2 regions of the Rhodococcus sp. 7Tela_A2 genome follow, and region 2 is predicted to be linked to the other one. Evidence: riboswitches for the same ligand, from Rfam matches in the RefSeq annotation. Region 2 holds a riboswitch; the other holds the start of a gene.
What was found. Region 2 has a riboswitch for cyclic di-AMP ahead of TVH25_RS06975 (C40 family peptidase). Riboswitches for the same ligand answer to the same signal wherever they lie in the genome.
Positions count from the first base shown of each region.

Region 1 (11,191 bases), on a different contig from region 2:
AGCTTGGACTTCAGCAGTTTCCATTCGGATTCGTCGATCGCCGCCGTGGCCTTCGCCAGGACCGCAGCATCACGAGTGGCCCACGCAAGAGGCATCGGGCTGACCATCTGCCACACCCCGGACTTGTTGCGTGTGGTGCGGTCGGAGAGCACGGCGACACAGGGAACCCGTTCGCCCACCTTCGCGCGGTGCCCCGGGATGGCCTGGACGTCCCGGGTGACGAGGGCGTAATGATGGCGCCCGGTGCCTTCCGCCGCGCCGTCGGTGGGCTTGGCGATATCGATCAGGGCGAGCAGGGTCAGACCACGGGCCCGGGTGGTCGCGACCAGCGCAGGAACCAGTGGGCTGTCGCGGTAGAGGTCTTCGATCGTGCCGACTTTGCGGGGAGCCCACAACGCGACCCACACCGACGTCACCGCGGCCACGACGAGCACCGATCCGACGATGTACGACCAGGCGTGGCCGAGGACGAAGAGCCACACCGCACCCGCGGCGCACAACAACGCGACGATCACCGCGGATCGTCGCAGACTGCGCACCTCCGCGAGCGTCTGGTTCACGGCTTTCGCGTGGGGCAGGTCGACGGGAAACTCGAATCGGCGCACGTGATCCAGCATATCGGCCACGCGCGCGGCCACGTTCACCGGAAGCATCCGGCTGGCGGGCGCGCCCGCTCGGTGGCCGGCGGGTCTCAGCCGATCTGCGGTCCGAGAAGATCGTCGGCGTCGGTGATCCGGTACGCGTACCCCTGTTCCGCGAGGAACCGCTGCCGGTGGGCGGCGTACTCGGCGTCGAGGGTGTCGCGGGCGACCACGGAGTAGAAGTGGGCCTGCCCGCCGTCGTGCTTGGGTCGCAGCAGCCGGCCCAGACGCTGGGCTTCTTCCTGCCGGGACCCGAACGTTCCGGACACCTGCACGGCGACCGACGCCTCGGGCAGGTCGATCGAGAAGTTCGCGACTTTCGAGACCACGAGCACGCCCAGCTCGCCCGCCCGGAACCGGTCGAACAGCGCTTCGCGTTCCTTGTTCCGTGTCGACCCCTTGATCACCGGGGCGTCGAGAGCGGCACCCAGCTCGTCGAGCTGGTCGATATAGGCGCCGATGACGAGCGTGGGAGCACCGGCGTGTTTCGCGAGAATCGACTCCACCACCGGGATCTTGGTCCGGGCGGTCGAGCACAGCTTGTACCGCTCCTCCGGCTCGGCGACCGCGTAGGCCATCCGCTCCGCGTCGGTGAGCGTGACTCGCACCTCGACGCAGTCCGCCGGGGCGATCCACCCCTGGGCCTCGATGTCTTTCCACGGCGCGTCGTAACGCTTCGGGCCGATCAGGGAGAACACATCGCCTTCACGACCGTCCTCGCGCACGAGGGTCGCGGTCAGGCCCAGCCGGCGACGCGACTGGAGGTCGGCTGTCATCCGGAACACCGGTGCGGGAAGCAGATGCACCTCGTCGTAGATCATCAGGCCCCAGTCCCGGGAGTCGAACAGCTCGAGATTGCGGTACTCGCCCTTCGTCTTGCGGGTGATCACCTGATACGTGGCGATCGTGACGGGCCGGATCTCTTTCCTTTCCCCGGAGTACTCGCCGATCTCCTCTTCGGTGAGGGAGGTGCGCGCGATCAGTTCGCGTTTCCACTGCCGCCCCGCGACGGTGTTGGTCACCAGGATCAGGGTCGTGGCACCGGCTTTCGCCATGGCTGCTGCGCCGACCATTGTTTTCCCGGCCCCACACGGCAACACCACGACCCCGGATCCGCCGGCCCAGAACGCATCCGCCGCCATCTCCTGGTAGTCACGCAGATGCCAGGGGTTCGATTCCATGTCGAGGGTGATCGGGTGCGCCTCACCGTCGACGTAACCGGCAAGATCCTCGGCGGGCCAGCCGATCTTGAGCAGCATCTGCTTGACGCGGCCACGCTCGCTGGGGTGCACCACGACGGTGTCGTCGTCGATGCGGGCGCCGAGCATGGGCGCGATCTTCTTGTTTCGGAGCACCTCTTCGAGAACCGCACGGTCCAGGCTCACCAGGGTGAGGCCGTGGACGGGGCTCTTCACCAGTTGCAGTCGCCCGTAGCGGCCCATGGTGTCGACGATGTCGACGAGCAAAGGTTGGGGGACCGCGAAACGCGAGTGACTGACCAGCGCATCGACGACCTGCTCTGCGTCGTGGCCCGCGGCCCGCGCATTCCACAGGGCGAGCGGTGTGACCCGATAGGTGTGGATGTGCTCCGGGGCGCGCTCGAGTTCGGCGAACGGCGCGATGGCTTGTCGGGCTTCGGCGGCACGTGGGTGGTCGACCTCGAGCAGCACGGTCTTGTCGGACTGGACGATCAAGGGTCCGTCGGCCACGAATGCCTCCTGGGATAGAGAGTAGAACTCTCCTATTCTCCTGACTGGAGACGCGATCCGCCACCCACGGGCCGCGTGTGCCGCCGACGTCACCCCGTGAGAGAGCGACGTACCTCCATCAAGCACACCAGCGCCTCGGAAATTCCGGAGCGATAGCCCGCGTCCTTTTCCGACAGTGCCGGTGAAGAATCCAATTCGTGCTCGAGGCGTTCCTGAATTCTATCCAGGGCCGACATCGTCCTTTTCACTTGTGAAATCCTGTCTTCTGATTCTTTGTTGCCGAATTGCTGAAAAAACCCGAGGGTCACACCATCCGGGAGAATTCACCGGCCTGCGCGTCGAGCACGAAAAGGCGTGCCCGCGCGAGTGCGGACCGGAAGCCGTGCGCGAAGGGCGACGGCGAACCGTCGTCCCCCGCGCGCTCCGAAATGTCTGTGAACTGCTCGTACAGGTCGTCCAGCAGGGTGGCTGAGGATGTGGTCACTCTGTGTCCCGAGGTGGTCGTGCGCCGGAAAGCCGTCAGTGCCGCTTGCGCTTCTTGATGAATTCGGTGTCGTCGGTCTGTTTCTGGCGCTTTTCCGCGCGCCGTTCCTTGAGGGACTGCGACGGTTTCTTGAGAGTTTTGCCCTTGTCGGCCATTGTCGTTCCTTTCGGGAATGGTCGAACACTCGACAAGTCCAGACCATAACCCATTTACAGAAAAAAGCCAGTCGCGCAGGAAAGGGTCGGTCCGCACCGCGATACCGCACGAAAAGGTGACGGCGGTAGGTTGTGACGGCGAACACCGTGCCGCACCCGCGCGGTCGGGCGAAGGAGGATGTCGTGCACGGTGAACAGGCACATGCGATCGACGCGCTGCCGCAGTCCCTGGGGCGGCTGCGGACGCGGTTCTCCGAGTTGCGGGCTCCCGCCCCGGCAGATGTGCAGGGGACATACCGCGCCGTCTTCGTGGGTCCGGCACTCCTCCGCGCGGTCGCGCCGCGCGCCATCGCCCTCGGGGGCATGCGCGGCTGGCACGGTAAGCGTTTCGACGGTGCGGGCGGCGCCGTCAATGTGCTTCGCGACGGCGACGGCGCCCTGCGCGACAGCCTGCCCGCCACGATCTCGACCGACGCGTCGTGGCTCGACGGCAGCGAAGCCTTGGTCGTCTCCTACGGAACCGGACCCCAGGGGTCCGCGCCGGTGCCCTGGCGCTGGGTGCGCGACGAGTTCCGCTCCCTCGACGACGGCACGCTGCTCGGACTGACCTTCGTGGGCGGACCGTGGTCCCGCCTCGCGGCGTCGCCGTTCGCGCTCGTCCGCGAGCGGTGACCAGGCGCCGGCCCCAGCCTGCCGGGGGTCACGTCGTGGGGGTGTGCCGCCGCACGAGATCCGATGCGAGCTCGGCTATCCGCCGCCGCGCGTCCGCAGGCGTGAGAACCTCGAGGTGATCTCCGAACTGCAGAAGCTGTCGCACCGACTCGATGTCCGGGTAGACGATCCTCACGGCACACCAACCGTCCTCGGGGGGTTCGACGTCTTCGAGCCGCGAACCCAGAATGCGTCCGGCGAGGTCGAGCCGATCTTCCCGTAGCCGCGCCCGCACGGCGACCCGGCCCGGTGTCTCGGTGCGCCGCACCAGCCCGGCCCACACCGAGCGGAGGTCGTGGCCCGAGCGGAGTCTCGCCGGTTCGGAAAGGGTCTCGTAGCTGTCGAGCCGCTCCAGACTGAACAGTCGTGGTCGTTGCTCGTCGTCGGCGACGAGGTACCACCTGCCCGACTTCGCCGCCAGGCCGTACGGATCGACGACGAGGGACGAGGCGCGGTCGTCGCCGCTGCTCCGATAGCGCACCCACAGGCGGGGCCGATTCAGGAGATCGAGCGCCAGGTCGGCCACGCTCGCCGTATCCCGCTGCGGAGCGAGCCAGCCGGCATTGTCGACGACGACGAGATCGGCCAGGCTCGGTCCGGTCCCCGTCGCGGCCCTGCGCGCCGCGATCTTGCGGTCGGCCATGTCGCGGGATCCGTCCAGGCCCAGCTGTGCGAGTTGCGCCCGATCGAGGCCCGCTATCGACAACGCCTCCATCTCCGGGGGCTCGAGATGGGAGGCGTTCAGGCGCGCCCCGGGGAGCAGGACGATGCCCCCGTGCCGGCCACGTTCGGCGTAGACGGGCACGCCGGCAGCCGAAAGCGCTTCGACGTCCCGCAGGACCGTACGACGGGATACCTCGAGCCGTTCGGCCAGCTCAGTCGTAGACACGCGCTGACGCGTTTGCAGGAGCAAGAGCAGTGCGAGCAGTCGAGTGGCCTTCACGAATCCCGATTCTCACGGAAAACATGACAGGTTCTGACGCGATTGCGCGGTTGAGTCGGTCCCGTCCGAGCAACGAAGTATCGAGGAGGACCGATGCCCGCACCCAACCTGTTTCTCGTCTACGTCCGCGACGCGGCCGCGGCGACGGCGTTCTACCGCAACCTGTTCGACATCGAACCGGTGTTCGTCAGTCCCCGCTACGTCGCGTTCGGGGTGGCTCCGGGGGTGGAGTTCGCACTGTGGTCCGGCCGGAGCGACCACGCGACCCCGGGCACGCCCCGCACCTCCGAGATAGGCCTCACCGTTCCGGGGCCCGCCTCCGAGGTGGACGAGATCTTCTCGCGGTGGAGTGCCACCGGCGTCGAGGTCGTCGAGAAGCCTCACGACGACGTCTACGGCCGCACCTTCGTGATTGCGGACCCGGACGGAAACCTGATCCGGGTCGCGCCGGTGGACGGCTAGCCGGTCGAAGGGATCAATGTGCCCGCGGGGAAGCGGCGGTCGTCAGTCGACGAGCGCAACCGATGTCACGCGGTGCAGCACGAAACTGCGGACGGTCCCCGAGGCGGGATCGAAGGCTTCGAGTTGCCCACCGCCGACAGCAACGGGATCGACGATGCGGCGGGTCGCCACGCCCTGCGCGTCGACGTAGCCGAGTGTGATGCTGCGGTGTGCGTGCAACGCGAGTTGCAGCAGCGCGAGGGTCGCTGCGCCTCCCGTTCGGCTGCCGTCCCCGCGAGCGGAGGCACCCGACGACGCGGACTCCGTACGGTCTCCGGCACGCAGGGTACGGACGAGGGTCGCGAGTTGTTCCTCGTTCGGAGGCATGGGCCCCGCGTAGCGCGCGCGGGTCCGGGGCACCGTGCCCCGCGCTCCGCGCGGCCGCAGCTCGACGCCCGTGCCCGCCGAGTCCTCGCCCGCGGGGGAGAACCCCGCGGCACGCAACTCGGCGAGTACCTCGGCGAGCGGCGCCTGCGAGATCGCCACGGTCGGAGCGACGGCGCGCAGGGCGAGGGTGGCCGCAACGGGCGCGGAGAGCACCTCCGCCAGCAGGGCGGGATCGTCGGCGCGGACGAACGAACTCGCCACTCCCGCTCGCAGCCGTCCGTGCCGTCGGGCGACGTCGTCGATCAGGTAGGTGAGCGCCTGTGGCACCGGGGTGCGGGAGTGGGCGGCGAACAGTGCGTGCAGGTCACCCGCGCCCACCCCGGCGTCGAGCGCCCGCCGCACACTGGCATCGCTGATCCGGTACACGGTCGCGGCACCGGCCGACTCGATATCGGCGACCAGCGCGATCCGGTCGGCGAGTTCGGGCACGAGACGACCGGGAGCAACGATCGTCAGGTCGGCCTGGACGAGTACGTAGTCGACAGCCTCCGGCAAGGCCGCGGCGATCTCCGACTCGGCGTCTCCGCCGTGCAAGAGGGCCTTCCCGGCGGAGGAGAGGCTGTCGTGTGCGACGAGGGCGAGTGCGGTGGCTTCCCGGATGGTTTCGGTGACGGTGTCGAGGTCGAATCGGCCCGCCCAGCGCGGCCTGCGCCACGCCGCGACGGCGCGGATCTCTGCGACGGTGGGCGCGGAGCCGGGGACGTCCGCGAGAACTTCCAGCAGTAGCCGCCTGTCGCGGACGGCGGTCGTGGATTTCACTTCGTCGGACAGCGCCGCGATCGGCTTGTCGTTCTGGTCGCGTCGGCCCGCGAGCCACGGTCGGCGGGACATGTCCAGCCACGCGCCCGCCAGAACGGCCCAGCGGTGAGCCGGGGGAGCCGCGAGCCAGCCGTCGGCCGACGTGGTGGGGGCCCAGTAGTCGTCGATATCTCCCGGCGGAGGAGGGTCGGGAATACCGCGGGCGAGGAGACCGGCAGCAGCGAGCACCTCGACGAGCAGCGCCGCGTGCTGGTCCTCGATACCCACGGCCTTCGCAAGACGGTGGAGTTCGCGTACTCCCAGCCCTCCGGCCTTCAGAACGGGGGCGGGTTGCTCGCCGAGCGTCGACAGAAGATTCTCGCAGTGCCGGAGGAGTTCGAGCGCGGCGCCGGCAGCGGTCGCATTGACATCGGCGAGTGTGCGGACGGCTTTGGAGGCGCGGGGTGCGGTCAGCGAGCCGGGATCGAACGGCGCATCGCCGCGGATCGCCTGGCCCACCCGATGCGGCAGTTCCACGGTCTCGTCGTCGATTCGGACGAGCAATCCGGCGGCGAGAAGTCTCTGGACGGGCCGGTCCTCGGGAGTGCCCGGTGCGGCGTCACGGGTGCGTCCCACCGGCGAGGTCCGGGCGAGGGTGTCGAGAATGCTGCGCTGCGAGGGTTCGAGCTCGGCGAGCATCTCCTCGACTTCCTCCCGGGACGGCAGGTCGGCGTCGCCGGCCCGGCCGATCCGCCACGGAACGGCGTCCACGGATGCGGCGACGAGCCGCAGCGCGTCGGCGGGACCCCACACGAGCAGCAACCCTCGGAGCTTGTCGAGTATGCGGTCGGTCGCCTTGGCGCCGAGACGACCGCCGAGCGCGTCGAGGAGCGTGCTTCGGGGCACGGCGGCGTCCACGGCACCGAGGCCCGCCAGAGTGGCAATGATCCCGAAGTCGGCGGTGGTCAGTTCGTCGGCGGCGCGAAAGACCGAAGCCCGCTGCTGCGCGCGACTCGCCAGAACAGTCATCGTCGCAGGTGGGGGCACGACCAAGTCGGGCCGCGCGTGCAGTGCAGCAGCCAGTTCGGTGTCTCGCCGACCGGACAGCCACCGGGCGAGGGAGTCCGGTGCGGTGTCGGGTGCAGGCGTGGTCGAGGTCATCCGTTTCAGATTAGAGACCTGAGGTGGCCCACCACGAACTCACCTGCCAAAATGAGCGGCATGGCTACCTCTTCGAAGAAACAGTATGTCGACCACGGATGGCCGGAGCTGGCCGACGGAGACCATGCGGTCACCGAGTTGTCCTCCACGCGTTCCGGCCCGCTTTCGCCGTACGGCGAGGACATGGTCTTTCCGCTGCCGGTCGAGGACCTGCCCTACACGCATCCCCGCACGGTCATCAACCGCTGATTCTTCGTCCCGCCCCCGCGCGGGGGGGGGGGCTCTTTCGTGTCTGTGGGGACTTACTGGGGGAGAACGGCGCGAACGGCGTCGAGGACGCTCGGATCGAGCTGGATGCCGGCGTCCTGGAGAGCCTCGACGCCCTGCTCGAAGCCGGCGATGATGTTCTGAGCCTCGGGCGGCAGTGCGGGAGCCTCGGGCAGCTGCGGCACGGGGTTGCTGACACTCGGTGCCGACGGTGCGCTCGGAGTGGCGTCGACGGCGCGTTCCGTCGGAGCGCTGGACAGGCCCAGGCTCGAGGAGCACGACGGCCATGCGCCCCATCCCTGGCCGGCGAGCACGCGCTCGGCGACAGCGATCTGCTGCTCGCGGCTGGCCTCTGCTGCGGTCGGGGCGTAGTCGCCACCGCCGTAGGCGTTCCAGGTGCTGGGGGAGAACTGCAGGCCACCGTGGTAGCCGTTACCGGTGTTGATAGCCCAGTTGCCGCCGGACTCGCACTGTGCGAGGCGATCCCAGTCGGAGTCGGGGGCTGCCGCAGCCGTGCCGCCGAAGGCGACGCCGGTGACGCCGAGAACGGCGCCGGTCAGCGCGAACTTCGCGACGGTACGACCGGTGTTGGAGGGCTTGCGATGGCGTCCGCTCATGTTCCGAATTTCCTCTCCGTACGCACCTACGAGGTCAGCTGTCGGGTTCGGGCTGAAGAGGTAGCCCGGCCGTCGCGTCCCGTCTGTGACGGTTCGCACGCTCCGTGGAGCGGTACGGCTTCACCCCTAGGGTCGTTGCTCGCGCATCGGCCCGGGCCTCCTGGAAACTGTCCGGCGAACCGGGCGATTTCCTGGGAGACCGGTTGGGTCCCCCGTTTCCTGTCCCCGTGGATCTTTCGTCGGGACCTCCGAGTCCGCGGGACAGGAATTTGGCGCGGCGGATTCGGACCGGCCGAGCCAGGCGGTTCGACCGGTCATGACCGTAACGGTTGGGCGGGGGAGTGTCACCATTTGATAACGCACGACTAGTCCGGCCGGGCCTGGGGTAGATGGGCGCACGCGTCGGAGAAGGCGCAGGTAGCCGCGGGCGTTGCGACTCAAACCTGTTTCGAGTCTCGTTTGTTACTGCACCGTGATGTGACTAAGGTCACAGGTATTGCGGGCGTGAATCCACCGAAACGATTTCCTTGCCGAGCGGCATCAGAGAGATCGGGACCATCTTGAGATTGGCGATGGCCAGGGGGATGCCGATGATCGTGATCGCCATGGCGATCGCGGTGGTGATGTGGGCGAGGGCCAGCCAGATGCCCGCGACCAGGATCCAGATGACATTTCCGATGAGCGACGCCGCGCCCGCGCCCGGCCTGTCCACGGTCGTCTTGCCGAACGGCCACAGCGCGTAGACGCCGATCCGGAACGACGCGATGCCGAACGGGATCGTGATGATGAGGATGCAGCAGATCACACCGGCGAGGAAATAGCCGAGGGCGAGCCACAGGCCGCCGAAGATCAACCAGATGATGTTCAGCAGGACCCTCATGTATTCCGTCCGTTCCGGGCGCGACGGCCCGACTGCAGGGCGAACCCGATAGCGAGAGCGAAACCGAGCGGCCACGCCAGGGTGAGGAGATAGAGCACCAGACCCGGTGTCCCATCGGTGAGCGCGGGGATCAAGAAGATGGCGACGACCGCGACGATGCCGACGGCGAAGCACGCCACCGCGGCCTTCAGGAGGCCGTTGCGGGGAGGTTTGGGGGAAGCGGAGGAAGAAGTGCCCACGCGTCCACGGTAGTCCTCTGCGGACGGAACCGGGCAAATGGCTCGGGGTACACTGGGAATCGTCTACGCGTCCCGCTCCAACCGAGTCGGGGCGCGTTGTGCATGTCCAGTTGTTGTGCAATCCACGCGTGCCCACGGGGCGCGGCTGTCGAGGAGCGGGTGAGCGCGGTGCCAACCGGCAAGGTGAAGTGGTACGACGTCGAAAAGGGATTCGGGTTCCTGTCCCAGGACGACGGTGAGGACGTCTACGTCCGCGCCTCCGCGCTGCCGGACGGCGTCGAGGCCCTCAAGCCCGGGCAGCGTGTCGAGTTCGGCATGGCAGTGGGCCGACGGGGTCCGCAGGCGCTCAAGGTCGAGTTGCTCGAGCAGCCGACGCTCCGCCAGACCGCCGGCCGGCGCGAGGCAGCACCCCAGCAGAAGCGGCGTTCGCCCGACGAATTGCACGGCATGGTCGAGGACATGATCAAGCTGCTCGAGGCGACGGTTCAACCCAACCTGCAGCGGGGACGCTACCCGGACCGCAAGGCGGGGCAGACGATCTCCGAGGTCATGCGCGCGATTGCCCGGGAACTCGATCACTGATTTCCGACGCGGCTGTTCGTCGGCCTTACGCCTGTGGCGCATCGGATCCGGAAACGGACCCGATGCGCCATTCGCTTTTTCGGACTACTGCGCGCCGGCGCCGATCCGACGGTCTGGGGTCAGAACGTCTGAATAGCCCAGACAGCGTGCGCGATCGGTTCGCCCGCCTCGTCGACGACGGCCGACGGGAGCTGGACTTCCACGCCCAGCAACTGCATCGACGGGTCGCTGGGCACGGTCACGGCCCGCTGCGCGCCGGACTCGAACATGACGCCGTCCAGGAACGTCTCGCCGGTCTCGACGTCGCCGTACACCGCGATGAGGCGCCACGGAGCGTCGGAGATCTCCGCGGGAAGCGACAGCTGGAGCGGGTAGCCCGCCGGCACGGACAGCGTCGTGATCGCGTTCTCGGTGCAGTCCTCCAGATAGAGGTTGCAGTACTGGGTGGGGTCCGCGGTCACCGCGGTACCGGCGGCGTAGGCGGTGATCTGGGGCGGCGTGGGCTCGGCGGAGTCGACGAGCTTCCACACCACCACGGTGAAAGCCGCCGCGACGACCACGAGGGCCACCACGATCACTCCGATCGTCTTCTTCGTCCGAGCTTGCAGGTTCATCGATTCCCATTTCCGGTTGCGTGTCCACCGGGGCGAACGGTCCGCCCGGTGCCTGTCTCTGTGGAGACGTGTTCTGGCCTGCGCCCGCCGAGTCCCGGCAGGAGTGTGCTCCCACGGTAGGTGAGCAGAGTCTGTGCGAAACCGAGGATCAGGATGACCGTCACCACGGAAAAGCCGAGCCACAACTCGGTGGGGAGCAGTACGCCCATCGCGCCGCCGAAGACCCAGCTCAGCTGGAGTACGGTCTCGGACCGGCCGAAACCGGACGCGATCGACTCTTCGGGAAGGTCCTGCTGGAGCGACGCGTCGAGAGACACCTTCGCCAGCGCGCTCGCGCATGCGGCGACGAGCGCGGCGAGCGCGGCGGCGAGCACATGATCGGTCGCGGCGACGATCGCGGCGACGATCACCACCGCGGCGGCGCAGCGCACCACGATCACCGCGGGGCGTCCCAGCGTCAGCCGCGCACCCGTCGCGTTGCCGGCGAAGTTGCCGATCGCGGCAGCGGCGCCGACCAGGCCGAGGGTCGCGGCCTGCATGATCGGATCGTGGTCCGTCGTGG
Region 1 covers NZ_JAXION010000005.1:35,242-46,432, forward strand. The annotation lists gene TVH25_RS01960 (DUF3239 domain-containing protein) at 1-605, opposite strand, end outside; gene TVH25_RS01965 (DNA repair helicase XPB) at 692-2,350, opposite strand; gene TVH25_RS01970 (hypothetical protein) at 2,655-2,834, opposite strand; gene TVH25_RS01975 (hypothetical protein) at 3,173-3,661, shown strand; gene TVH25_RS01980 (helix-turn-helix transcriptional regulator) at 3,690-4,643, opposite strand; gene TVH25_RS01985 (VOC family protein) at 4,737-5,105, shown strand; gene TVH25_RS01990 (helicase-associated domain-containing protein) at 5,148-7,430, opposite strand; gene TVH25_RS01995 (hypothetical protein) at 7,491-7,679, shown strand; gene TVH25_RS02000 (transglycosylase family protein) at 7,733-8,314, opposite strand; cyclic di-AMP (ydaO/yuaA leader) riboswitch at 8,322-8,554, opposite strand; gene TVH25_RS02005 (YccF domain-containing protein) at 8,802-9,194, opposite strand; gene TVH25_RS02010 (hypothetical protein) at 9,191-9,433, opposite strand; gene TVH25_RS02015 (cold-shock protein) at 9,602-10,015, shown strand; gene TVH25_RS02020 (DUF2771 domain-containing protein) at 10,135-10,629, opposite strand; gene TVH25_RS02025 (MFS transporter) at 10,626-11,191, opposite strand, start outside.
Region 1: it holds a riboswitch for cyclic di-AMP, as region 2 does, so the genes downstream of both, TVH25_RS02000 (transglycosylase family protein) here and TVH25_RS06975 (C40 family peptidase) in region 2, are expected to answer to the same signal.

Region 2 (11,191 bases):
CGCTCGGCACGGTGATCGGGGGCACGCTCTCGAGCACGGTCCGCATCGCGGCCGCCTGATCTTCCGGCCAGCTCGGCTGTTGCAACGCCGGCTTGGCGAGCGCCGCGTCGAGTTGGTCGCGCAGCTCCGCCGGAAGTGGAGGCAGTTCGGGCAAGCGGTCGATCGGCACGTCCACAGTCCAGTTCACAGAACCAGGATATGACCCGGCGCGCTCTGCCGTGCGATCACCCCGTATCGCGGTGTCACCGGGAGCGGCGCGCGACCTCGATCGCCTCGAACTTCGCGAGGTTGTGGCGGGCGTCGGCGAGCGCGTCGTGGTTGTCGTCCGGGACCCGGGGCAGCGGGGGCCGGCCTGCGTATTCCCAGTGCTGGCGCAGTTCGCGCGTGTACCTCGGGAGTACCTCCGGCAGTTCCGGCATGGTTCCCCACAATTGCACCAGGACGACGTGGTCGTATGCGCCGATCCACGCCCAGAGTTCCGGCTGGACGCCCGGCCTGGGAACGAGGAACTTCAGCAGGTCGTCGCGGATCCGCTCGCGCGAACGCCACGCGGGATGCGACCGAGGAGGCAGCTTCGGGAGAACATTGCGGCGCACCCACTCCCCGGCCCGGTCGGGATCGAACTCCGTTGACACCGCGTAGAACTCGCGTCCGTCTTCGCAGGCGACACCGATCGATACGAGTTCGATGGTTCGACCGTCCTCGATGAACTCGCAGTCGTAGAAGTAGCGCACGTACTCACATTATGCCGGTGGGACCGGCGAGCGTGCCCGCGGGGTCGCGGCGCGATCAGCCCGCTTGGGTGTCGGGCAGGCGATCCGCCGCGGGAGGCTCGACGGCAGCCTTCCCTTCCGCGATGTCCTGGGGCTTCGGCTCCTTGAGGGAGGCCGCATAGATGTCGACGTACTCCTGGCCCGACAACTGCATGAGCGCGTACATGACTTCGTCGGTGACGGTGCGCTCGACGAACCGGTTGCCGCCCATCCCTTCGAAACGCGAGAAGTCGATGGGCTTGCCGATGCGTACGGTGACCTTCGCCGGACGCCACATCTTGGATCCGATGGGGTTCATCTGGTCGGTCCCGATCATCGCAACCGGAATGACGGGGACGCCGGTCTCGAGCGCGAGCCGGGCGAGGCCGGTCTTGCCCTTGTACAGACGCCCGTCGGGCGAGCGGGTGCCCTCCGGGTAGATGCCGAGGAGTTTCTGCTGACCGAGGACGCGGATGCCGGCCGCGAGAGCGTCCTGCGCGGCATCGGCGCTGGTGCGGTCGATGGGCACCTGGCCGGCCGCGGAGAAGAACCAGCGCTGGAAGCGACCCTTGAGGCCCGTGCCGGTGAAGTACTCGCTCTTGGCGAGGAAGGTGATCCGCCGCCGCACCAGGAGGGGAAGGTAGAACGAGTCGAGGACCGCGCGGTGATTACTCGCCAGGATGGCCGGACCGTTGACGGGAATATGCTCGCCGCCTTCGAATTTCGGGCGTCCCATCAGCAAGAGCAGCGGGCCCAGCAGAACGTACTTCAACAGCCAGTACCACATGGCATCCTTCCCCGACATAGATCGGTCCCCGACATAGATCGGTGCGGGCAGCACAACCGGCCCGTCGGTCGACTCTACGACGATGCGCCCACCACACGCACATCGGCAACGTGCCCGGCCCCACGCATACGCCGCCGAGGTGACGAGGATCTCACCCCTCGATCGCCGCGCGGGCGAGGTCCGCCGCCCCGACGAGCCCAGCCGCGTCGCCGAGTTGGGTCACGCGGACCCGCGCGAGAGGCCGATGCCCGGCACCGGTGGTCGCGGCGGCGTAGTGCTCTCGGGCGTCGTCGAGGAACAACGACGCCGAGCCGGACACCCCGCCTCCCACCACGATGATTTCGGGGTCGTAGATGTCGGCCACCATCGCCAGTCCCAGCCCGAGCCACCGGGCGAACTCCGCGATCGCGGCCACCGCGAGTGGGTCGCCGTCCTGCGCGGCGCCGGCGATCCGGCGCCCGGTGAGCGAACCGGGATCGGCGGCGACGTGTGCCGCGAGCTGAGACCTGCCGGGGTCCGCGGCAAGCATCTCGACCGCGGTATCGACGAGTGCTGTTCCGCTGCAGTATCTTTCCCAGCACCCGCGCTTGCCGCACGGGCACGGCCGCCCGTCCGGCACCACCTGGAGATGGCCGAGTTCCGGCGCGACGCCGTAGGCCCCGCGGTACAGCCGGCCGTCGATGAGCAGGGCGGCACCGATTCCGGTTCCGAGTGCGACGACCACCGCGACTCTGCTCCCGGCCGCCGCCCCGAACCGGTACTCGGCCCACGCCGCGGCGTTGGCGTCGTGCTCGAGCACTACGGGCAACCCGAATCTCTCGGTGAGCGTCGCCCCGACCGGGGCACCGACCCACGGGAGATGCGGCGCGAACCGCACGGTGGTGCAGTCGGCCGTGAGGAATCCCGCGACCGCAAGACCGACCGCAGCGACATCGTTACGTTCGGCGAGCTGCCGTACGACGCGGTGCAGGGCGTCCTCGAGTACGGGGGCCGACCCGGGAGTCTGCGCTCGCACCGAATCGACCACTTCGCCGCCACGGTTCACCACCGCAGCGCGGATGCTGGTGCCGCCCACATCGATTCCGATCGTGTGGCGGTCGGATGAATCGCGCTGCCGCGGGTCCGGGTTCATACCTACAGCCTGCGGGGTCAGGGGCGGATGGTGACGGAAATCGGCACGAATCCCCCGCCGTTGTCGCGAGGCTCCGGGGGCGTCGGATCCGTGGGCGCCGACGGGTCGGGCCGCGGTGGGAGATACCGCGCGAGCAGTTCGCGTACCAGCGCGATGAACGCCGCGAGCTGGGACGCGAGGCGTGTGAGCAACTCGTGGTTCTCGCCGTTGACCAGCGCCGCCACCGCACACACCGGGCACCAGGAGCATCCGGTGGTCGCCGGCCGCCCGGATTCGCCTGCGTCGGCGTGCGCTGCCGCCTTCTCCGGAACCGGGTCCGGGACGTCGCCGCGACCGGCAAGTTGTTCGGCCACGCCGTCCATGTAGTCGAGAACCGTGTCGGCCAGGACCCGCAAGTCGGCGAGGAGGGCGTCGTGGTCGTTCTTGCTCACTGCGGCCACACCGCCGGGTCGGGCACGAAGCGCACGAGCAGATCGGTGCCGTCGAACTCCGCGTCGGACACCGTGCATCTGCGCAGCACCGAGGCGAGGTGCACCCGGCGGCGGATGCCGTCGGCACCGACCACCAGGTGGTCGTCGACTCGTCCCAATGTCAGCGACGCCGGGTCCGCCAGCGGCAGATACATCCGCATCGCATACACCGCGTCCACCCCCGTCCCCGATTCGTGCTGTACGCGAACCCGTTCCACGCCGTCGCGAAGGGTGGCCGGATCGCAGAGATCCCGGATATCGGTCGCCAGGTCTCCGAGAGACGCCCACCCTACCGGTTCTTCGTCGCGTTGCTCACACCCGACCACCGGCACCTCGGTGACGATCGAGGTCATCTCGTCGAGCACCGCCAGTTGGTCGGCACGCCGGCGCGCGAGCCACCCGGCTGCCGGACCGTCGCCGTCGAATGCCGGCACGATCCCGTTGGCGACGACGGCCTCGAGTGTCAGGCCGATCAGAGCGGCCCACGAGCGGAGCCGGACCATCTCCGCACGACCCGCACGGTCGGGAGTGGAGACGAGCACGGCGGTGGTCCTGTCCGGGTTCTCGAACAGGTCGCGGGTGGCCGCGATCCCGGAGAGAATCCGGTCGAACAACGCCACGACGACCGTCAGGCGCGGGTCCGGTCCGATCGCCGCCTCGACGCGGCTGTGCTGCGGCCAGATGCGGTCCATGTAATCCGAGATCGTGCGCGGCGCCGCGAGCATGCGCACCGCGTCGGCCGATGCGGGGGCGTCGACGATCACGGTGTGCCAGCGTCCGCTGTCGGCCAAGCGCGCCACTTCCGAGAGGGCGAGCAGTTCCTCCACCCCGGGAAGGCCGGTGAGTTCTTCGGGCGCGGGCAGAGCGAAGCGGTCGCCGTGCTCGTGGCCCGCGGCGATGGACGCCAGCGACGCCAGGCTCGCGAAGCGTTGCTCGAGCAACGCGAGCGAATCGACCTCGATCAGGTCGACTCCGTCGCCTGCCGAGCGCACACCTTCACCGGGGGCGACGTCGAGGACGCCGGACAGCGAATGCGCCTGGTCGATCGAGGCGATGAGCACCGGTGCGCCGGTGCGGGCGATGCCGAGCGCCGTCGCCGCGGCCAGCGTGGTCTTGCCTGCTCCGCCCTTGCCGAAGAACACACGCACGCGCGCGGGGGTGGCCTCGCTCGAGGTGCTCAGCCCTCCACCTGCTTCTTCAGTTCCTTGAGCGCGGTGTCGGTGATGACCTTCTCCGCCTTGCGCTTGAACAGTCCGATCATCGGGATGTTGACGTCCACGGTGAGCTGGTAGTCGACGACCGTTCCGCCGTCCGGGGTGTCGTTGAGAACGTACGAGCCGGACTGCGCCTTCTGGATCTCTCCGGATTCGAGTTCCCAGCTCACGGCGCGGCCGTCTTCGGCCCACTGGTATCGCAGGACGTACGTGTCCTTCACGATTCCGGCGTCGAGCACGAAGCGGACCCGGTCGGCGAGACCGTCCGGCCCGGTGCTCAGTACCTCGACGGTTTTGGCGGCTTCGACCCATGTCGGGTAGGCGGCGAAGTCGGCGATGACAGCCATGACCCGATCGGCCGGCGCATCGATGGTGATCGACCTCTTGGTCTTATCGGCCATGCGATGAATGCTCCCTTTCGTCCGTCCACCCGACACGGCGCGCTCGGCGCCGTCGCCGTTGTCTACCACACACCGTATCCGGCGGCTACGACCTCACAGGCGCGGGGATTCGCCCGCCGGACGACCCGCCTCGAGGCGTGCCTTCACCTCGAACGCCATCTTCTTTCCCGCGACGCGCCGCTCGCGGGTGATGCCGGCGATGTTCAGCGATGCGATGCGCGACGGTGCGACACCCGTCGGTTCACAGTGCAGGAAGTAGTGGACGACGGCTCCGTCGAGAACCGGTTCGATCCACACTTCCATCGTTCCGTTCAGCGGGCCTGCGACGGCCCACCGGATGCCCTTCTCGGCTCGGTCCTCCCGGACCGTGAGCGCGAGCTCGGGCCACCACTCGCGCCATCGCGCGGGCGACGCCAGCGCGGTCGCGATCCGTTCCGGGGGTGCGGCGATGAAGGTTTGGTCCGCCACCTGAATGCTGCTCACGGGGACAGCTTCACATATCCGCCGAGGGTGTCCGTCCGTCGCCCCGCCGATCGGGATCCGTCGCCGAAGGCGCAGGGTCCACCTCGAGGAGCCGGCGCAGCTTTGCGCCCAGTACGTCCCATTGCCACTCTGTCGAGACCCATTCGCGTCCCGCCGCACCCATCGTCGCGGCCCGGTCCCGGTCGGCGAGGATCCCGCTGACGGCTGTCGCGATCGCGGTCACGGACGTGCCGTCGACGACGAACCCGGTCTCCCCGTCCCGCACGGTTTCGGGCGCGCCCCCGGACCGCCCCGCGACCACGGGGCCACCCGTCGCGGACGCTTCGAGATACACGATGCCGAGTCCTTCGACATCGAGTCCCCCACCCCGGGTCCGGCACGGCATGGCGAACACGTCGGCGATGGTGTGATGCGCCGCGAGTTCGGCGGCGGGAACGCCACCGGTGAAGACGACGTGGTCGGTGACACCGGTGCGGTGCGCGAGGTCGCGGAGCCGGTCCTCGTAGGGGCCACCGCCGACGATGACGAGGACCGCGCCGTCGATCCGGCGCCGGATCTCGGGCAGCGCGCGGATCAGCATGTCCTGGCCTTTGCGCGGCACGAGCCGCGACAGGCACAGCACCGTCGGGCGGTCGCCGAGCCGGTACCGGGCGCGCAACTCGGCGCGTGCGACCGGGTCCGGGCAGAAGACGTCGGTGTCCACGCCCGACGGGAGGTGCTCGAGCGCGGCATGCGGGCCGAACGCCGACGCGAATCGGCTGCGCGTGTAGCGGCTCACATAGGTGATGGTGTCGGTGTGGTCGCCGATCCGGCGTAGCGCCTGACGTCCGCCCGGCACCATCGACCAGCCGACCTCGTGACCGTGGGTACTCGCGATCACGCGCTGCGCCCCGGCGCGTCGCATGGCGGGAGCCATCAGCGCCAGCGGTGCGGATGCTCCGAACCACACGCTGTCGCAGCCGTACTCGGACACGAGGCGCGCGGCGCGTCGAGCGACGTCCGGGGTGGGGAGCATCAGCGTCGTGGGATGCCGCACCACCTCGTACGGCTGCTGCGCGTCGAACGTCACGTGACTGTCCCCGCGCCAGCGAGGCGCATAGACAACGAGATCCTCGGCACGCAACTGGCCGGCGAACGCCTGCAGGTACGACTGGATACCGCCGGGTCGGGGCGGAAAGTCATTCGTGACCAGCAGAGTTCGCGACATGGCTACACCGTAGCGATGTCCGGACCGGGTCCGGATGGACGGGTCGGCTCAGCCCACGGTGAGTCGTTCGGAGACCCAGTTGCCCCACCGGCCGACGTAGTCGCCGGTCCCGAGTCCCACGACCTCCCGGAGCGCGTCGTCGACCTCGTCCGGCTCGGCCGGTCCCGTCGAGAGCGCTCGGTACAGCGACGTCAAACTGTCGACGCCGAACTCCTCGGCGGTGAATGCCGCGACCGACCACGCCTTCTCGTAGGCGCTGCGTGCGCCCTGACCGGCGGTGAACTCGGCATCGTCGGGTAGCGCACGGGGCAGGCCGTTGCGGAGGGAATCCTGGACGAGGGTCGGTGCGATCCGGCGAAGGTCGTTCGCGGTGACGCCGCCCCCGGGGTCCGTGCCCGTTCCGCGGTACCCGATGTAGTCGGCATATCCCTCGAGGACCCACAGCGGGGAGCCGTCGACCGTCTCGGTCCGGGTGGCGATGTGCACCATCTCGTGCCGCAGCAGTGCGCGCAGACCCTGACGGGTGAGGCGTTCCCCAGCATCCGGAGCGAAGACGATCCGCTGCCCGGTCGCGGTGTCCGTCCCCGGCCGGACGGCGTCCGAGACGGCGACGGCCGCGATTTCCTCGCCGTCGTGGCGGGTTCCCACCTGGTGTGTGAATTCCTCCCGCGATCCCGTCGCGACGACGAGGGCGCGCCGTGACCATTCCTCTCCCCATACTTCGGAGACGGCGTCGACGGCGGAGTCGAGTTCGGTCGCCGTCGCCTCGATGAGGTCGTGGCGGTCGGTGGGTCCTATCACCAGCGAGCGGCCTCCGGCGGTCGCGACCTCCGCGACGTGGAGGGGTCCGTGGTCCCAGGGGCCGCGCCACGTGACCGCGCCGGGGATCACGGGTGCATCGTCTGCGAGCAGCCATCCGCCGGACCGCTCGACGAACAACGCCGTGACGGGACGGCGGGTCGGTTCCTCGTCTACGCCGTCGACCGCGTAGCGGAGATAGACGATGTGCGCGCGCACCGGGTCCGCGCCGAACGCGGCGGTGAGCGTCGTGGGTACGTCGAGGTCCGGTTCGGGTCCCATCTCGTATCCGAAATCGGCGAGGGGCACCGCCCGGAGCGACTCCGCGCGCAGCGTTTCGGACTCGAGCAGCGCTGTGGCGGCCGGGTCGATCACCGACGCCAGCGCGTCGCGGTCGGCGCGGCGCACCGCATCCGCCCAGCGATCGACCAGCGACTGCAGTTCGGTGCGGGTCGTCTGATCGGTGTCGGCCGAGTCCGCGGGTGCGACGACGAGCAGCACACCGGCAGTGACGACGGCGAGGACGAGCCCGGCCAAGCCGAGACGTTCCCACCGCCGATGACGGTTTGTCGACGCAGGCGCAGGCACGGCGGCCAGTGTAAGGGGCCGCCCGCCCGGTCAGTAGCGGCGTGCGCTGTGGAAAGGGAAGCTTGCCATCGACTGCACCTTCACCGGCACACCGAACGTGGACGCGTGCACGATGTTGCCGTCACCCGCGTAGAGGCCCACGTGGGAGGCGTCGTCGTAGAAGATCACCACGTCGCCGGGCTGAAGGTTGTCGCGCGAGACGGGAATGCCACCCTGTGCCTGGGCCTGGCTCGAGCGCGGCAGGGTCTTGCCCACCTGGTTGTACGCCCACACGACGAGACCCGAGCAGTCGAACTGGTTCGGTCCGGTCGCGCCCCACACGTACGGGTCGCCGATCCGGGTCATGGCAGCGCGGAGCGCTCCCCCACCGGTGCCGGGGACGAGGTGCTGCAGGATCGTGTCGGCGTCGAGACCGGGCGGGAAGGGAGTGCCCGCGAGCACTTCCTTTTCCTGGTCGCTCAGCGCGTCGAAGGCGTCGAGGACGCCGGCGATATCGGCTTCGAGTTCGGCCTTGCGGCGTTGCAGATCGTCCCGGAGTACCTGTGCCTCCTCGGCGGCGACGGCGGCGGCTTCCGCAGATCGCTGTGACGAGGCGGCCACTTCGGCGGCCGCGGCCGTGGCGACCTTGAATCGTTCGACGTCGCGGGCCGTCTGGGCGCCGAGGACGTCGAGCAGCACCATCTGGTCGAGCATCTGCTGCGGGGAATCACTGACCATGAGGGCGAAGAGCCGGTTGGTGCGGGCACCCCGGTAGTTCGCCTGCGTGAGTTTGTCCACGGTGGGCTTGAACCGGGCGACCTCGGCGCGCGCCAGACCCAGCGCGTCGCGGTCCTCGGCGGCGACCGCCTCGGTGGACTGCTGGTCGGCGATCTTCTTCTCGAGGTCCAGCCCGGCGTTGTGAAGGGCTTCGGTGGTCTGTTCGGACCGACGGGACAGGTCCGCCAGGTGTTCGAGCTTTGCTGTGGGGCTGTCGTCCACCGGCTGCGCCCCCGCGGGCGAGGTGGAGACGGCCAGTGCCATCAAGACCGCAACCGCCAGCAACGCACGAATTGCCTGCTTCGTCCTATCGGAAACCACGAAGGCGCATCCTTTCCAAAGGTCTCGATGAGGTTACGGAACGGCATACGTTTGTGTCTACCCGGTGGCGCAACCCGGACTACGACGTGGGGGGGGGGGGGGGGGGGCCCGGCCGTCCCCCCCCCCCCCCCCCACGTAGCTGCATACCGACGGATCAGAAGCGGCGTGCTCCATCGACCGGCATCGAGTCGAGCGGCGCGATCTTCACCGGCTGGCTCGAGGTGGACGCGTGCACGATGTTGCCGCCACCGACGTAGATCCCGGTGTGGCTTCCGCCGTAGAACGACACGACATCGCCCGGCATCAGGTCGGAGATGTTCACGGCCTGACCGGCAGATGCCTGGTCGTAGCTGGTGCGGGGAACGTTCAGTCCGGCCTGCTGGTAGGCCCACTGCACGAGACCGGAGCAGTCGAACGAGTTCGGGCCGGCGGCGCCGTACACGTAGGGGGACCCGATCTTGCTCTGGGCGGCGTCGGCCGCACGCTGGCCGACCGAGGTGTACGGAGCGGTGAATGCCGCAGGCGCGGGGGCGGTTCCGGCCTGCTGGGGGATGAGGTTGGCGACCTCGGGCGGCAGGGTGACGCCGGCGGGGAGGTCGAAGGATCCCACACCGGGGATGGTGACGGTGTCCGCCATGGCGGGGCCGGCCGAGACGGTAACTGCGCCGAGCGCGATGGCTCCGGCGACGAGCGCGCGCCGAAGGGTGCGCTTGTTGTTCTGCGAAACCACGAGGGGGGTGCTCCATTTCTTCCGTTCACCCGCCGACCGAGTTAGCTGACGGGTTCGGGCCGGAAGTCAGCCCTACCCTTCGCCGGCGAGCGGCTGAAGGGATTCACCCCAGGTACTAAGTGGGTCCCCGGCTCGGATGCTCCGCGACTGGAGCCTCCGATTAGGCGGTGACCGAGCGGCTCCGACACGGGAGTGGGCCGGAAAACTCTCCGCTTGGTCTCGAGAAGATTACGAAACGGCAACGGAGAAGTCGAGTGCCTCGCGTGAGCATTGTCCCTTTTGGTTTAATTTTCGTCACTTTTACGCCGGACGCTCCCCTTCGGTAACGAAGCAATAACGACCGGTCTGCTTTACCTCGCGCGCCGCGCGCGCCGCGGCGGGGTCCACCCCGGTTCCCAAGACGTCCGTGCGGACGCTTTCCCAGGTCTCCGGCCCATTCTCCCGGCGGGTGCGCCCCCGCGGCCGCCCCGTGCCGGCGCGGCCCCCGCGGCGGGCCGATCGGTATGTTTCGAGGCAGTCCAACGGCCCTGTGTCCCAAACCGAAAGACCCCTGTGACGCTCGTCTCTTGCGCCCGTCCACACCCCTGCCGACGTCGTTTTCCGAGGTGATGTCACGGCCCGGGCACGGGCCGTGACGGAGGGGCCGGAGGCCGTGTCGGTGCCGATTCCTAGGCTCGCCGCATGACGTCGCCGCCACGGTTCACCGAATCCGGGCGCGGAGTCCAGCTCGGCTTCGACGAATTGGACACCCCGCTCCGAGACACCACCTTCGTCGTCGTCGACTTGGAAACCACCGGGGGCCGGGCAGGCGACGACGCGATCACCGAGATCGGCGCGGTCAAGATCCGGGGCGGAGAGGTCCTCGGCGAGTTCGCGACGCTGGTGGACCCGGGGCGCGCGATCCCACCGCACATCGTGCAGCTCACCGGCATCACCACCGCGATGGTGTACGCCGCACCGAAGATCGACGAGGTGCTGCCGGCGTTTCTCGAGTTCGCCGCGGGTTCGGTACTCGTCGCCCACAACGCCGGATTCGACGTCGGTTTCCTCAAGGCCGCGACTGCCCACTGCGGCGCGGCGTGGCCGCGTTTCCCCGTGGTCTGCACAGTCAAACTGGCGCGTCGCGTCCTCGGCCGCGACGAGGCACCCTCGGTGAAACTCTCGGCACTCGCCCAGCTCTTCCGCGTCTCGACGCAGCCGACACACCGCGCGCTCGACGACGCCCGCGCCACCGTGGACGTCCTGCACGCGCTCATCGAGCGCGTCGGCAATCTCGGCGTCCACAGTCTCACCGAGCTCCGGGACTACATCCCGGCCGTCACCGGCGAACAACGGGCCAAGCGCACGCTCGCCGCGCACCTGCCCCGGCGACCGGGTGTCTACATGTTCCGCGGACCGTCGGACGAAGTGCTCTACGTCGGCACCGCCGTCGATCTCCACCGCCGGGTCCGCTCCTACTTCACCGGGTCGGAGACGCGTCCACGGCTGCGTGAAATGGTCGCGGTGACCACCCGCATCGACCACGTCGAGTGCGCCCACGGCCTCGAAGCGG
Region 2 covers NZ_JAXION010000024.1:32,764-43,954, forward strand. The annotation lists gene TVH25_RS06920 (class II 3-deoxy-7-phosphoheptulonate synthase) at 1-187, opposite strand, end outside; gene TVH25_RS06925 (polyadenylate-specific 3'-exoribonuclease AS) at 243-734, opposite strand; gene TVH25_RS06930 (lysophospholipid acyltransferase family protein) at 790-1,539, opposite strand; gene TVH25_RS06935 (ROK family protein) at 1,691-2,671, opposite strand; gene TVH25_RS06940 (hypothetical protein) at 2,689-3,102, opposite strand; gene TVH25_RS06945 (ArsA family ATPase) at 3,099-4,289, opposite strand; gene TVH25_RS06950 (SRPBCC family protein) at 4,319-4,756, opposite strand; gene TVH25_RS06955 (polyketide cyclase / dehydrase and lipid transport) at 4,850-5,239, opposite strand; gene TVH25_RS06960 (glycosyltransferase family 4 protein) at 5,250-6,446, opposite strand; gene TVH25_RS06965 (hypothetical protein) at 6,495-7,832, opposite strand; gene TVH25_RS06970 (NlpC/P60 family protein) at 7,863-8,909, opposite strand; gene TVH25_RS06975 (C40 family peptidase) at 9,064-9,639, opposite strand; cyclic di-AMP (ydaO/yuaA leader) riboswitch at 9,654-9,816, opposite strand; gene TVH25_RS06980 (DEDD exonuclease domain-containing protein) at 10,321-11,191, shown strand, end outside.